Regions from separate parts of the Lachnospira intestinalis genome, predicted to be linked through region 2. Evidence: a T-box and tRNA genes for the amino acid it is inferred to sense, from the RefSeq annotation. Region 2 holds a T-box; the other holds one or more tRNA genes.

The links. A T-box is a leader RNA that pairs with one kind of tRNA and senses whether it is charged. The one in region 2 lies ahead of tyrS (tyrosine--tRNA ligase), so its partner is inferred to be a tRNA-Tyr.
Region 1: it encodes a tRNA-Tyr, which carries the amino acid that the T-box ahead of tyrS (tyrosine--tRNA ligase) is inferred to sense. The anticodon was not compared.

The regions. Positions count from the first base shown of each region.
Region 1 covers NZ_JBBMFS010000008.1:59,484-67,682, reverse strand. Annotated here, with positions in the region: gene WMO37_RS10065 (hypothetical protein) at 1-948, shown strand, start outside; gene WMO37_RS10060 (MBOAT family O-acyltransferase) at 951-2,540, shown strand; gene WMO37_RS10055 (mannose-1-phosphate guanylyltransferase) at 2,914-3,984, shown strand; gene gmd (GDP-mannose 4,6-dehydratase) at 4,030-5,058, shown strand; gene WMO37_RS10045 (GDP-mannose 4,6-dehydratase) at 5,084-6,034, shown strand; tRNA gene WMO37_RS10040 (tRNA-Tyr) at 6,120-6,201, shown strand; tRNA gene WMO37_RS10035 (tRNA-Leu) at 6,242-6,328, shown strand; gene WMO37_RS10030 (hypothetical protein) at 6,407-8,185, shown strand.
Region 2 covers NZ_JBBMFS010000015.1:2,366-10,564, reverse strand. Annotated here, with positions in the region: gene thiI (tRNA uracil 4-sulfurtransferase ThiI) at 1-631, shown strand, start outside; gene WMO37_RS13305 (HPr family phosphocarrier protein) at 722-955, opposite strand; gene mtaB (tRNA (N(6)-L-threonylcarbamoyladenosine(37)-C(2))-methylthiotransferase MtaB) at 1,056-2,384, shown strand; T-box leader at 2,465-2,717, shown strand; gene tyrS (tyrosine--tRNA ligase) at 2,844-4,067, shown strand; gene WMO37_RS13290 (hypothetical protein) at 4,110-5,294, shown strand; gene WMO37_RS13285 (Rqc2 family fibronectin-binding protein) at 5,247-6,980, opposite strand; gene WMO37_RS13280 (YicC/YloC family endoribonuclease) at 7,138-8,016, shown strand; gene gmk (guanylate kinase) at 8,083-8,199, shown strand, end outside.

The DNA.
Region 1 (8,199 bases), on a different contig from region 2:
TCGCATGCACGAAGTGCAATTAATCCGGAATATCTGGATGAAGAACTGGGAACCAATACACTCAATCTTGCAATTCCGGGGGAAACGGTAAAAGATGCGTACTATTTGTTAAAAGATGCGTGTGAAAGCAATGATGTGAAGACGGTAATTATGGATGTGGATTACCAGTACTGGATGGATGAACAGCCGCAGGGCTATTTTACGGAACCGTTTATCTGTCAGAATATTACGAATTTAAAGGTAAAGACGGAATATCTGCTGGATAACTGGGATACGATTGATTTAAGAAATGTTTTAGTAAGACGGTTGAGCTGGGACTGCACATGGTCTTCCGTAAAGCAGAACATCAGTACGAAAATGACAGAAGCTTACCGTGAATATTCTATTGAAGCAGCAGGGGTTGACGGCAAAGTTGAAGGCGCAGACGGTCCGTATATCGGCAAGGGCTTCTTTTACCGTGACACTTTTGGCGGTAAACCGGGTGGTGCCGATTATATTGATTTGTGGGTCGGCCGTGATAACGCCGGTGTCGACGTAAATGTATCTGAGCAGTTTGGCTGGATTAACGATTACTGTAAGGAAAACGGAATTGAACTCATCTGCGTGACGTCACCGATTGCGCCGGCAGCGATGCAGAAACTCGGAATGGGCAAAGTACATGATACGCTGCAAAAAGCTTTTGATGAATTGGGGCTGAAGTATTATGACTTTAACAAGGCACTGATGAGTTTTGTCCCGAGAGATGATATTCATTACGGTGATCTTGAAGGCCATATGGGCGGTGCGCTTGCCAATACATATTCACAGGCGTTTGCTAAATTGTTAAAAGATGCACAAGACGGTGAAATTCAGGAATCGGATTATTTTTATGCATCCTTTGATGAAATGTATCAGACGATGAAAAGCGATTACACAAAAGCTACGGGACTTGAATGGGAGGGATATTAAAAATGTCATTTACAACACTTCATTTTTTTCTGTTTCTTGCAATGGGTGTGCTGATTTACTATCTGCTTCCAAAGAAGCTGCAGTGGGTATGGCTGCTCGTATTAAGTTATTTATATTACTTTACATTCAGTATTAAGACATCGGTCTTTTTGATATTTACAACGGTCGTCACGTATACGGGCGGCATCCTGTTGACCCGCATGAATGAAAGCAGTAAGGCCTATCTGGCAGCCAATAAGGAAACATTGGACCGTGCGGCAAAAAAAGCCTATAAAGAAAAGGTCAAGAAAAACAAACGCCGTGTCGTAGTGGCAATGCTTCTGCTGTGCTTCGGACTGCTTGGCGTTGTAAAATATTTAAATTTCGTGATTGAAAATATTGATGCACTGGTGCTGGCGGTCGGACACGGACAGTATTTTGAGCCGGTCAACATCATTTTACCGCTGGGAATTTCATTTTACACTTTCCAGTCCATCAGTTATATTATTGATGTTTATCAGGGAAAATACAGCGCTGAAAAGAATATTTTTAAATATGCGCTGTTTGTATCTTTTTTCCCACAGCTGTTACAGGGTCCGATCGGCCGTTTTGACCGGCTGGCGCGCCAGCTTTATGAAGGACGTTCTTTTTCGTTAAAGGCAGCCGAGTTTGGCTTGCAGCGGATTCTTTGGGGCTGTTTTAAGAAAATGGTACTGGCAGACCGTGTGGCAGGATTTGTTACAACGGTATTCGGCAATTATACGGAATATGGCGGCTGGTATAATTTAGTGGCAGTATTACTGTACTGTGTACAGCTGTATGCGGATTTTTCCGGCGGTATTGATATTGTAATCGGTACGGCAGAGATTTTTGGAATCCGCATGGACGAAAACTTCCGTCAGCCGTTCTTTTCAAAATCCATCGGAGAATTCTGGAGAAGATGGCACATTACACTGGGGACATGGATGAAGGATTACATTTTCTATCCATTTTCTCTTTCAAAGCAGATGAACCGCTTCGGTAAGTGGAGTAAAAAGCATCTGGGCAATACCGTGGGAAAGGCAATGCCAATCTGTCTTGCCGACCTTTTGATTTTCTTCGTTGTCGGTATATGGCATGGCGCAGCATGGAAATATATCGCATACGGTATGTATAATGGTATTATTATTGCCGTAAGCAGTCTGTTAGAGCCACTGTATGCAAAGGGCTTTGAAAAGACAAAGATTCACAAAGAATCGAAGGCATGGACGGTGGTTCAGATTATAAGAACCTTTATCCTTGTCAATATCGGCTGGTATTTTGATATGGCGGTGTCATTTAGTGCGGCACTGGTCATGATGAAAGAAACCTTTACAAAAATGAGCATGAGCCAGTTTACCGGTACGGCATTTTTAGAACTTGGCATGGGTAGGAGAGATTTCCTGATTGTGCTGGCAGGCTGTATCATCATTTTTATTGTCAGTCTGCTTAAAGAACGCGGTGTGGCAGTCCGGGAGGCAATTGCGGCAAAGCCGCTCATTGTCCGCTGGGCAGTCTGGTATGCGTTTATTGTCATTATTTTTATTTTTGCCTATACAGGTGATGGTTCAGCATTTATTTACGCGAACTTCTGATACAATAATCCATAAGCGGAGGAGAGACAGCCATGATACACATGAAATTGTATCATGGCTGCTGCTTTTTATGTGTAACTTCGTAAACAAATGTACATAATGATATACGTACAAAGTGCAGGAATGGTTTGTATATAAATAAGAAATACACGCTTGTTGACAGGAAAAACAGAAAACGGTATAATTGACACCAAATTGAGAATGCCGCAGGAGCGGCAGAAATGGAGATCAGTGTGACAAAACCTTAAATCAAAGCTTTGTCACACAGCACTTTGTGCCGCAGGCGTCACAAAGTCGCTTTTTATCGCAGAGCCAAATAAGATTTGGCTCGCGATTCCTCCGGCATTAAAATGCCTGCGGAATGGAGATTAGTATGAAGAAAACAGCACTCATTATGGCAGGTGGCAAGGGTGAACGTTTCTGGCCGAGAAGCCGTGTAACACTTCCAAAGCAGTTTTTATCCCTGACAGACGACGGAAAGACCATGATTCAGCTGACAGTTGAGCGTATCCGCCCACTCGTAGAGCTTGAAGATGTTTATATAGCAACGAATAAGAATTATAAGGAGCTTGTAAAGCAGCAGCTTCCAGGATTGCCGGAGGAAAACATCCTCTGTGAACCGGTTGGAAGAAATACAGCACCGTGTATCGGACTGGGTGCCGTTCATGTGGCAAAAAAATATGACGATGCCGTGATGATTGTATTACCGTCCGACCATCTGATTAAGCACAATGATATTTTTGCGGAAACTTTTACAAATGCGTGTGCGCTTGCAGAGGAAGGTGAAAATCTTGTAACCGTTGGTATCACACCGAACTATCCGGAAACAGGCTACGGTTATATCAAGTATGACAGCGCTGCAAAGAATGGGGAGAGCTATCCGGTACAGCGATTTGTAGAGAAGCCGGATTTAGAAACCGCTAAGTCTTATCTGGCAGATGGCAGCTATCTTTGGAATTCAGGCATGTTTGTCTGGAGAGTGTCTACGATTTTAGACTGCTTCAAAAAGTATATGCCATCCACCCATGACGGTCTGTTAAAGATTAAAGAAGCCGTGGGAACACCGCAGGAAGATACTGTACTGGAAAAGGAATTCCCGAACCTGGAATCCCAGTCCGTCGATTACGGTATTATGGAAAAGGCAGAAAACATTTACACACTGGCAGGAAACTTCGGCTGGGATGATGTCGGTTCATGGCTGGCAGTCGGAAGAATCAAGCAGAATGACGAGAACGGCAATGTCGTCAATGGCAATGTTGTTACAGTCAATACGAAAAACTGTGTCATTGAAGGAGCTGACAAGCTCATTGCAACCGTAGGACTCCGGGATGTTGTGGTGGTGGATACAAAGGATGCCACGCTGATTACAACGAAGGAAAATGCCGGAGAAATCAAGCAGGTACTCGCAAAATTAAGAGAGTCCGGCAGAAATGAATATTTATAAAAATAAATAATTATCCAATAATAATAATTGTATAGGAGAAGAATGATGAAAAGCGCATTAATTACAGGAATCACAGGACAGGACGGGTCTTACCTTGCAGAACTTTTACTGGAAAAAGGTTATAAAGTATATGGTCTGATGAGAAGAAAGAGCGTAGTAGACTATGGTAATGTAGACCATATCAAGGATAAGATTCACTTTATCTATGCAGATATGCAGGATATTGTATCTTTAATCACAGCCATGAAGATTTCGCAGGCAGATGAAGTCTACAATCTGGCTGCACAGTCTTTCGTTGCAACTTCATGGGATACACCATGTACGACAGCAGACATTGATGCCATCGGTGTTACCAATATGCTTGAAGCAATCCGCATTGTAAAACCGGAAGCAAGATTTTATCAGGCTTCAACATCAGAAATGTTCGGTAAGGTACAGGCAATTCCACAGGACGAAACAACACCGTTTTATCCGAGAAGCCCATACGGCGTTGCAAAGCTTTACGGACACTGGATTACAAAGAATTACAGAGAAAGCTACGATATGTATGCCTGCTCAGGTATTCTTTTCAACCATGAAAGTGAAAGACGTGGTCTGGAATTCGTAACAAGAAAGATTACACATGCGGTTGCACGCATTAAGCTGGGTGTACAGGATCATGTAGAACTGGGAAATCTGGATGCAAAACGTGACTGGGGTCACTCAAAGGATTACGTGCGCGCAATGTGGCTGTTATTACAGCAGGATCATGCAGAAGATTACGTAATTGCAACCAATGAAACAAGAACGGTCCGTGAATTTGCACAAGCTGCATTCAAGGCAGCCGGCATTGAGGTGGAATTTGAAGGCGAAGGCGTGAATGAAATTGCAAAGGATAAGGCAACAGGAAAGGTTGTATTAAAGGTAAATCCGGATTTCTTCAGACCGGCAGAAGTAGAACTTTTAATTGGTAATCCTGCAAAGGCAGAAAAAGAACTTGGCTGGGAAAGAGAAATCAGTTTTAACGAACTGGTAGAACGCATGGTAAAGAATGACCTTGCAATCGTAGAAAAAGAAATCAAGTCAGCCAACTAAAATACATGCCAAATGGGAGAAAACTATGAAAGCATTGATTATCGGGGGCGGCGGATTCGTAGGCCCGTATCTGGTAAATCATCTTCATGATGATTTAGGATATGAGGTCGCCGTAACAAAGACCGCAAAAGAACAGCTTGCCCTTTCAAATGCAGTCGTCTATGATTGTGATATTCTGAATAAAAGTGAGATTACCGATGTGTTGGAAACAGTGCGCCCGGATTATATTTTTCATCTGGCTGCACAGTCTTCGGTATCGGTATCGTGGAAAAATCCGGCGCTGACCATTGATGTCAATATCAAGGGTGCGGTCAATATGCTGGATGCTGTTCGCGAACTGGATTATAAGCCGCGTGTACTGTTGATTGGTTCAGGAGAAGAATACGGACATATCCGGCAGGAAGAATGTCCGATTATTGAAGATACGGTGCTTCGTCCGGGAAATATCTATGCGGCAACAAAGTCCTGCCAGAATATGCTTGGCAGCATTTATGCGGCGGCATACCATATGGATGTCATGATGGTCCGTGCATTTAATCATATCGGTCCGAACCAGACACCGCTTTTTGTAGTTGCGGATTTCTGTAAACAGGTGGCAGAGATTGAAAAAGGAATCAAAGACCCGGTGATGTATGTCGGAAATCTTTCGGCAAAGCGTGATTTTACCGATGTGCGTGATGTTGTAAGAGCATACGCCCTACTGGTGCAGAAGGGAAAAGCCGGTGAAACCTATAATATCGGAACAGGACATGCACTGGCAATTCAGGAAATTTTAGACCGGATTATTTCACTCTCGGATAAGAAAATTGAAGTCCGGGTAGATGCACAAAGACTGCGTCCGGTCGATGTGCCGATTATTGAACCGGATATTTCAAAGGTACATGACTGTACCGGCTGGAAACCACAGATTCCGTTGGAGCAGACCTTACGGGAAACACTGGAATACTGGAGAGCGCAGGACTTATGTCAGAAGTAAAAGTTTTTAAATTTATAAAAAAAACAATTGCCAACGACATAAAGATATGATAAAATAACAAAATGTGAGCGATATGCTCACGTTTGGACGGATTCCCGAGTGGCCAAAGGGGACAGACTGTAAATCTGCTGGCGATGCCTTCGAAGGTTCGAATCCTTCTCCGTCCATTCTGTTTCATCTATATAAAAGAAACGGAGTAACAATCAGGCCGGCGTGGCGGAATTGGCAGACGCACAGGACTTAAAATCCTGCGGGACTTATACTCCCGTACCGGTTCGACCCCGGTCGCCGGCATATAAATTTTGGAAAAAGACTGTCGTTTATACGGCAGTCTTTTTTGTTTTAATAAAACGAAAAGGAACGAATCATTTTATGAAAAAAGAACAAGTATGGGAATTTGTGAAAAAATGGTATAAAGATGCGGCTGCACTCGTATTTATTACGTTGGCAGTTACTGTTTTGGTAGTGCATTTTCTGGGACTTCGAGGACAGGATTTAACATATCCGCTTGAATACAAGGGTGGTGATGAAATGTCAGCGCTTGTATCGGTAAGGCTGGTGCAGGAATCCGGATGGAATATCGGAACGGACAAACTGACAGCATTGGATGGGTATTATTATAATACCTCGGATGTCATTGCAGGTCTGCATAATGCAGATGTATTTTTTGAGAAATTATTTTTATGGATTACGGGCGGACAGGTTGCCAAAACGGTCAATCTTGTCTATTTATCCGCATTTTATATGATTGCCTATGTGGCATATTTTGTTCTCAGACAGCTCCGCATTAAAGAGTGGCTGTCAACAGGCGGGGCGCTCGTATATGCTTTCCTGCCGTTTATCTTTATCCGCGGCATCGGGCACATTGTATTGTCCTGCTACTATTTTGTTCCGCTTGCGGTATTAATGTGTATCTGGCTGTATGAAGATGAACGCTTTATGCTGCCGGGCAAGGGCTTTTTTAAGTATAAACGCAACTATGCGGGCTTTATCATGGCATTTTTAATTGCCAGCGAAGGCATTGGTTACTGGCAGATATTTGCCTGCTTTTTCTTAATGGTGGCAATGCTTACGGCACTGCTCCGCACGAAAGACTGGAATTATTTGAAGCGCGGCTGTATCAGTATCCTCAGTGTGATTGTATGCGTTGTGATTTCCATTATCCCGGAAATTTTTTACAGGATTGTACATGGTGGAACAGGACTGGAAGGCAGAATCCGCAGTATTGCCGATTCTGAAACGTACTGTTTAAAGATTATCCAGCTGCTGCTTCCGGTAAACGGACACGGTATCAGACCGCTTGAAAAGCTGATTTATGCGTATAATGAATATGTACCGTGTGTCAATGAAAACTGGACGGCATACATCGGCATTGTCGGTGCGGTCGGATTTTTATTCCTGCTGGTATGGCTTTTTACAAGAAGAAAGAACGAAAGCACGCTTACAAAGCGCCTGACAGTACTTGCAGACCTCAATATCTGCGGGATTCTGCTGGCAACAATGGGTGGTTTCGGTTCTATCATATTTATGACGGGCATTGAAATTATCAGAGGATATAACAGAATCTCCGTATTTATCGGATTTTTTGCCATAACCGCGGTTTGCCTGCTTTTAAATGAGTGGGAAGGAAAGATTGCGAAAACCGTATGGAAATGTGTATACATGGGCGGAGTTGCCCTTGTGATGCTGTTTGCCATCTGGGAGCAGAATCCGTCCGTATCTTTTAATTTTGAAAGTAATAAAGAAGAATGGATAAGTGATGCGGATTTCTTTGCACGGGTGGATGCAGTCATGGATGAAGATGACAGTATATTCCAGCTTCCGTATGCAGAGTATCCGGAAGGGGATATTCAGAATGATATGGGACATTTATCACATTATATCGGATATCTTCATTCTGATAAGTTAAAATGGAGTTTTGGTACAACAGACGGAAGTGACACGGATATCTGGTATGAACAAACGGCTTCCCTGCCGGTTGATAAGATGATTCAGGAAATTTTATCAAAGGGTTTTGACGGTCTGTATATTAACCGCGATGCCTATGAAGAACCGGAGTGGACGGCGCTGGAAAAGAGTGTGCAGGAATATACCGGTGTGACACCGGTTGTAAGTAATGATGAAAGACTGGTTTTCTATAAATTAAGATAAATTTAAGAGAATAT
Region 2 (8,199 bases):
GTTACTGCTTTCGGGCGGTATCGACAGCCCGGTTGCCGGATACATGGTTGCAAAGCGCGGTGTCGAACTGGAAGCAACGTATTTTCATGCACCGCCATATACGAGCGAGCGGGCAAAGCAGAAGGTTATTGACCTTGCAAAGCTGGTTGCAAAATATTCCGGTCCGATTACATTAAATGTTGTTAACTTTACCGATATCCAGCTTGCCATTTACGAGAAATGCCCGCATGACGAACTGACAATCATCATGAGAAGATACATGATGCGCATTGCCGAAGAACTCGGTAAAGAAAGCGGCTGTCTGGGACTTGTTACGGGAGAGAGTATCGGTCAGGTAGCCAGCCAGACCATGCACAGTCTGTACTGCACCAACGAAGTATGTACGATGCCGGTATTCCGTCCGGTTATCGGATTTGATAAGCAGGAAATCATTGATTTATCGGAAAAAATCGGTACATACGAAACCTCTATCCAGCCGTTTGAAGACTGCTGTACGATTTTCGTGGCAAAGCACCCGGTTACAAAGCCGAACTTAAATATTATCCAGCGTGATGAACATAACTTAGATGACTGTATTGACGAACTGTTTAAGACAGCCATTGAAACAACCGAAAAAATCCGCATTGAATAAGATTTTTTACAAAATAAAAACTGCCGCGGCAAGGCAGAAGCTTTGAGCGGCAGTTTTTATTTTTATTAAAATCACTATGTAAAACTGTAATTAGTTTGCCATGTATGGCTTTAATACAGCAAGAATTGTATCGACATCAGAATCGGCATGAATATTTAAGTCGATTGGCTTTGATAAGTCCAGACTGAAAATACCCATGATAGATTTTGCATCAATAACGTATCTGCCTGATACAAGATCGAAGTCTACATCAAATTTTGTAATGTCATTTACAAAAGACTTTACTTTGTCGATAGAATTTAACGAAATTTTTACGGTTTTCATTGCGAAAATACCTCCTACCAAATAATATTTACTCTATTAGTTATAATATCTATTTGGTAAAATTATGTCAATACAAAAATAAAAGACAGGAGCAGAAAAATTGAAAAAAGTTGCAATTCATAACCTGGGCTGTAAGGTCAATTCTTATGAAGCGGAATCTATGGAACAGATGCTTCGCGCCGCAGGTTATTCCATTGTTCCGTTTGATGAAAATGTTCCGGCAGACGTGTATATTATCAACACCTGTTCCGTAACGAATATTGCCGACCGCAAATCCCGTCAGATGCTTCACAAGGCAAAGAAGATGAACCCGGATGCCATTGTCGTTGCCGCAGGCTGTTATGTACAGTCCGACAGTGAAGGCGTACAGAAAGATGAAGCGGTAGACCTTGTACTTGGCAATAACTGTAAAATTAATATTGTAGAAGCCCTTGAAAATTATGCCGCTGACCATGAATCCCATATCAGTGTACTGGATTTATCGGTAAAACAGCCTTATGAGGAACTGGAAATTGATAAGGTCAGTGAACATACCAGAGCCTATATTAAAATTCAGGACGGCTGTAACCAGTTTTGTTCTTACTGCATTATTCCTTATACCCGCGGCAGAATCCGCAGCCGCGAACTAGACGACATTTTAAAGGAAGTACACCGCCTTGCGGACAACGGTTATCAGGAAATCGTGCTGACCGGAATCCACCTGACTTCCTATGGCGTGGATAATCAGAAGGGCAGTCTGTTAGAAGTTATTTCACGGATTCATGAAATCGAAGGTGTGAAGCGAATCCGTCTGGGTTCATTAGAGCCGCGTGTTGTGACGGAAGAATTTGTATCGGCACTCGCCGCCATGGAAAAAGTATGCCCGCATTTTCATCTTTCCCTGCAAAGCGGCTGTGACAGCGTTTTAAAGCGCATGAACCGCAAATATACAACTGCCGAATATGAAGAAGGCTGTCGTATCCTTCGTAAATATTTTAACAATCCGGCGATTACAACCGATGTTATTGTGGGCTTCCCGCAGGAAACGGAAGAAGAATTTGAAACGACCTATGATTTTGTAAAACGGATTCATTTTTATGAAATGCACGTTTTCAAATATTCGAGAAGAAAAGGCACGGTTGCCGATAAAATGGACGGTCAGGTCGATGAAAAGATTAAGACACAGCGAAGTGGATGCCTTTTAGCACTTGAAAAGGAAATGTCTGCGGCATACCGCAAAGAAAGTCTTGGTCAGACGATGCAGGTTTTAATCGAAGAAAAGATGACTTACAACGGCACAGACTACATGGCAGGATATACGAAAAATTATATCCGCGTGCTAGTTCCGGTGAGTGACCGGATGACAGAAGCCGCCGTCAATACCATTGTCAACGTAAACTGTAAGCAGATAACAGAAGATGAACTGTATATTATCGGCGAACTTTCTTAATCCCGGTAAAAATTTCCATATTAAAAGTGCTTGCATTTTATAAAATGATATATTATAATCAGACCCATAATTATATATTTCACAAAGCAATGAAGGAAACAAGTAGTATCTGTGAAAAGCAACAGAGAGCAGCCGGCAGGTGAGAGGCGCAGACCGGAAGCAGATATGAATACATTCCAGAGCAGCACTCCGAACAGGAAAGTACCCAAGTAGGCAGTGACGGATTGGTACACGTTATCGTACCCGGAGTATATTTGTACTTCATAAGATAAGCAGTGTGAGCTGTTTATGAATAAAGGTGGTAACACGTAAGCATCAGCTTTCGTCCTTTTAAATAAGGGCGGAAGCTTTTTTTATTAGAATTTTAAATGCAGACACCGCACCCGCCCTTGCCGTAAATCTAAATGATTTGCAAGTGCGCACAGGTAAGACAGGGTGTCTGCGGAAACGGAGGATTTTATGACATTATATGATGAATTAGTGGCAAGAGGACTGATTGCCCAGGTAACAGATGAAGACGTTATCAAAGACTTAATCAACAACGGAAAAGCAACCTTTTATATCGGATTTGACCCAACGGCAGACAGCCTTCATGTCGGACACTTTATGGCACTGTGCTTAATGAAGCGTCTTCAGATGGCAGGCAATAAGCCGATTGCACTCGTTGGCGGCGGTACAGCCATGATTGGTGACCCGTCAGGACGTTCCGATATGAGAAAAATGCTTACAACCGAGCAGATTGAACACAACTGCGAATGTTTTAAGAAGCAGATGAGCCGTTTTATTGATTTCTCAGACGATAAAGCACTTCTTGTCAACAACGCAGACTGGTTGTTAAAGTTAAATTATGTCGAGCTGCTCCGCGAAGTCGGCGCATGCTTTTCTGTCAATAATATGCTGCGTGCAGAGTGCTACAAGCAGAGAATGGAAAAGGGCTTAAGCTTCCTTGAATTTAATTACATGATTATGCAGTCTTACGACTTTTACATGTTATACCAGAAATACGGCTGTAATTTACAGTTTGGCGGTGATGACCAGTGGAGCAATATGCTCGGCGGTACAGAATTAATCCGTAGAAAATTAGGCAAGGATGCAAGTGCCATGACCATTACCCTGCTTTTAAATTCGGAAGGCAAGAAAATGGGTAAGACACAGTCCGGTGCCGTATGGCTCGACCCTGAAAAGACATCTCCGTACGAATTCTACCAGTACTGGAGAAATGTTGCCGATGCCGATGTATTAAAATGTATCCGTATGCTGACATTCCTTCCGCTTGAAGAAATTGATGCAATGGATTCATGGGAAGGCGCACAGTTAAATAAGGCAAAAGAAATTCTTGCATTTGAACTGACAAAAATGGTTCACGGTGAAGACGAAGCAAAGAAAGCCGAAAACACAGCCAAAGCAATCTTTACCGGCGGCGATTCCGCAGATATGCCGGGCGCAGTCTTAACAGAAGATGCTTTCAAAGATGGTGTTGTCGATGTCATAACACTGGTACATCAGGCAGGACTTGCTGCTTCACGTTCTGAAGCAAGACGTGCCGTACAGCAGGGCGGTATCTCTGTAAACGGTGAAAAAGTAACGGAAATTGATGCTTCTTTTGCAAAGGACATTTTTGAAGGCGAAGGTGCGGTCTTAAAGAAAGGTAAAAAGACTTTCCGCAAGGTGACAATTTCTTAAAAATAAACGTTTTAAGGATTTTCATGGAAAGGATTGTGCCTTATGAAAAAAGAAGAAATTATCTATGTCAGGATTTTAACCGTCATCGGTGCTTCGGCACTGATGGCGCTGATTCTGATTTTCGGTGCCGGGAGCGGACTGTTTCAGCGCATTGCAAACGGTATCAACGACAATACACTGCAATTAAGCAATGTCGATGCCGCAATTTACAGCCTTTATTTTTATAAAGGACTGGATGTCCTTTACCGGATTTTATATGCAGTCACGGTTTTCGGACTGATTCTGACAACCGCCGCCATGTTTTTTAAGTTAAAAGGTGCCGGTATTTATGCGGTATTAAGCTCTGCATCTGCTGTTGTCACCGGTGCATATATTGTCCTTTGCAGTATTTTTGAAGGAAATACCGCACTGCGCCGCATGGTGGTTCATTTTTACTTAAAAGACGTACAGACCGTAGCGCCGGAGCATTTATTGGGATTGCATTGGATGGCCGGTGTATTTTTAATCGTACTGGGTGTGTTCTGCCTGGTGATTGTAAAGGGAACACGGCTTGACAAAATGAAAGCGTACAGCAGTAGCAGTAAAGCCGCCTGCTACAGCGTATTTATTCCGGTGCTTATGGGCAGTGTGATCTTTGAATTTTTGCGGGAATTACTGATTTCCGTGCTGTGCCAGCGCGGGGACACTTACACGGCTTCGGCTTATGCGTGTATCCGAAGTTATTATTTTGGAGGAAAATGGTTTTTTGACGATCCGTATGTATTGTATCTGATCCTTGCCGTACTGGGTATCATTGTTCTTTCCAAAATCAAACTGCCGTTACCTGAAAAATTACGCTCTGCATGGCTTGTGCCTGGCATTTTAACGGTTATCGGTGTCGTGCGCAGTATCGTGTATTTATTCAATGCGCCGCCGCTGTTCGGGTATCTGACGTTTGATGAAAAACTGTGTGATGTCATTGAAAGTGCATATCCGCTTTATATGCTCGTTTACATTCTGGATATGGTCTTTTTAATGGCCCTTGTGGTTATGATTTTGCAGGAGCAGGGCAGTACAAAAAAAATACTGGCTGTCTGCGGCATTGCCACAGCAGTCAGTATAATAGGGATTCTTATCTGCGGATTTACCGCGGGGCTTCCGGCAATGTATATTACCGCCGCCGCTGCAGATGTCATCGGATTAATCGGCCTGCTTTATCGCGGAAATATCCGTGGAAGCCATCATTGAGTAATTCGTGTAATAAACGACAAATCCCGGTTTGGCAGAAGCAGGTTTTTTAACCTCTTTCTTAATTACATAATCAATTTCAACCTTGTCCTGGTCGCGTCCTTTGGAGTAATAAGCCGCAAGACTTGCCGCTTCTTCAAAGGTGCGGTCAGGCAGTTCTTTGCCGCCGGTTCTTACGATAACGTGGGAACCCGGCATTTTTTTTGCATGAAACCACCAGTCATTGCCGTTTGCAAATTTAAAGGTAAGCTCATCATTCTGAAAATTATTCTTTCCGACATACATATCGAAGCCGTCCGAAGAAATGTAGTGGAACGGTTTACTCGTCACTTTTTCCTTTTTGCCACCTTTGCCTTTTCGGTGAATGTAGCCTGCCTGAATCAGTTCTTCTTTTAATTCGACAAGGTCTTCTTCATTGACCGCAATATCAAGTGCCGTTGCAATAGATTCCAGATGCTGTGTTTCCGCTTTTGTTTCCTCAATCAGCTTGGAATCTGCTTCAAATGTACGTTTAAGCTTATTGTAGCGGTTAAAATATTTCACGGCATTTTCAGACGGTGTGAGCATCGGATCAAGCGGAATGGAAATCTCCTCGTTGGTGTAATAATTTAATGCCGTAAAAGACTTTGCACCCTCCGGGATATTGTAGCCGTAAGTGTTAATCAATTCGCCGTATACACGGAATTTTTCTCTTTTTTCGGTATCCTTTAACTGCTTTTCCTGAATATCCAGCTTTTTATAGGAACGCTCCAGTGCTGTTGATACAATCCGTCGCAAATCCGAAGATTTCTGGCGGATTCGCGTAAATTTATCTTTTTCCGAATAAAAGCTTCGAAGCAGGGCACTGATAGAATCAAACGGCGTACAGTCCGCATACATCGCCATCGGAATCGCTGAAAATTCCTTTGGTTCACCGTTTTCATAAAAAATATTCGGCGCAAACTGACCGCTTTTTACCTGTTCCATGCAGTCCGAAAAAATGTGGTATAAGTGAAGCTGCTCATTTTCCTCCAGACAGTTTGCCGGTTTTTCGCTTGAAACAGAAGCTTCATAGCAGATTTCCTCCGCAACGGCAGGACTGATACCGGTATAGCCGGTGTAAACCGCCTTTGAAAGCGGCATCGGCTTTGTAAAAACAGCTTCTGCAAATTCGGCATCGTTTGTCTGCAGCGGATTCTTTTTATGCATGGTCTGCGGGATAAAATACGTCCGTCCCGGCAGCACCTCGCGCACGGAGCTTGTCTGTGAAGAAATGTGCTTAATGCTGTCTAAAATATTCTGTTTGTCATCACAAAAAATGATGTTGCTGTGCTTTCCCATAAATTCGGCAATCAGGTGCTTGCGGCACAAATCACCTAAATCATTTAAGTGTTCAATTTCAAAATCAAGGATTCGCTCCAGTCCCGGCTGTGTAATCGAGATAATTCTGCCGTTGTTTAAATGCTTGCGTAAAAGCATACAGAAATTCGGTGCCGTCATCGGACTCGGTTTATTTTCTTCTGAAAGATAAATCAGCGGCAGGCTGGCATTGGCTGAAATGACAAGCCTGTACTGCTGTTTTGGTGTTTTAATCGTAAAGAGCAGTTCATCGGTTTCCGGCTGTGCGATTTTATAAAGTCTGCCGCCAAGTAAGGTCTGCTCTAATTCCTGTCTGATATTTGCAATTACAATTCCATCTAAAGCCATTGTTTTAATTCCTTTATATCTATTTTTTATGTAGTCCCATGATAGCACATTTTTTAACTGGTGTCTTGTACTTTTGCACAGGAGTTGCTATAATACATTGGTTATTGATATAATCAAAATAAAACTACCGAAACATCAGTTTGGATTGGAGGACACAATGATAAAGAGCATGACTGGCTTTGGCCGCAGTGAAATAAGTGAGGGGAAACGCAAGATTTCCGTGGAAATGAAGTCAGTTAATCATAGATATTTGGAAGCGGGTATCAAAATGCCAAAGAAATTAAACATTTTTGAGGCGCGTATCCGTGATTTATTAAAAAAATATGCACAACGCGGAAAGATTGACATTTTCATTACCTATGAAGACCTTTCCGAAACCAATGTCAATTTAAAATATAACCGCGACATTGCGGCAGAATATATGGATATTTTTGAACAGATGGCATCACAGTTTCATCTTGACAATGATATGACGGTTTCCGCACTTTCAAGATATCCGGAGGTCATTACGACAGAGGAAGTCAAGGTCGATGAAGAAGAACTGTGGCATTTTATTGAAAAAGCCGTATGCGCCGCGTGTGAACAGTTTGTTGCCGCCCGCATTACCGAAGGGGAACATTTAAAGAAAGATTTGCTTGATAAGCTTGATAATATGGCAGGGCTGGTTGATTTTATCGAAGCACGCAGTCCGCAGATTATGAAAGAGTACCGCGGCAAATTAGAGCAGAAAGTGACAGAACTTCTCGGAGAAAATCCGTTTGATGAAAATAAGATGGCGGCGGAAGTGATTTTATATGCGGATAAAATCTGTGTCGATGAAGAAACTGTCCGTTTAAGAAGCCATATCGTCCATGCAAAAAGCTGCTTGAACGAAGACGGCGGTATCGGCCGCAAGCTGGACTTTATCGCACAGGAAATGAACCGCGAAGCCAACACCATTTTATCCAAAGCAAATGACCTTGAAATTTCAAATAAGGCGATTGATTTAAAAACAGAAATCGAAAAGGTACGCGAACAAATTCAGAATATTGAATAAAACTGCTTGCCAGCTTTCGGAAACTTATGTATAATAAAGAGTACGAATGAAAATAGAGGGATTGCCATGAATAACAGAGGAATTTTAATTGTTCTTTCCGGATTCTCAGGAGCCGGTAAAGGAACGGTTGTAAAGAACATTTTAAAGACGTATCCGGATGAATATGCGGTATCTGTTTCTGCA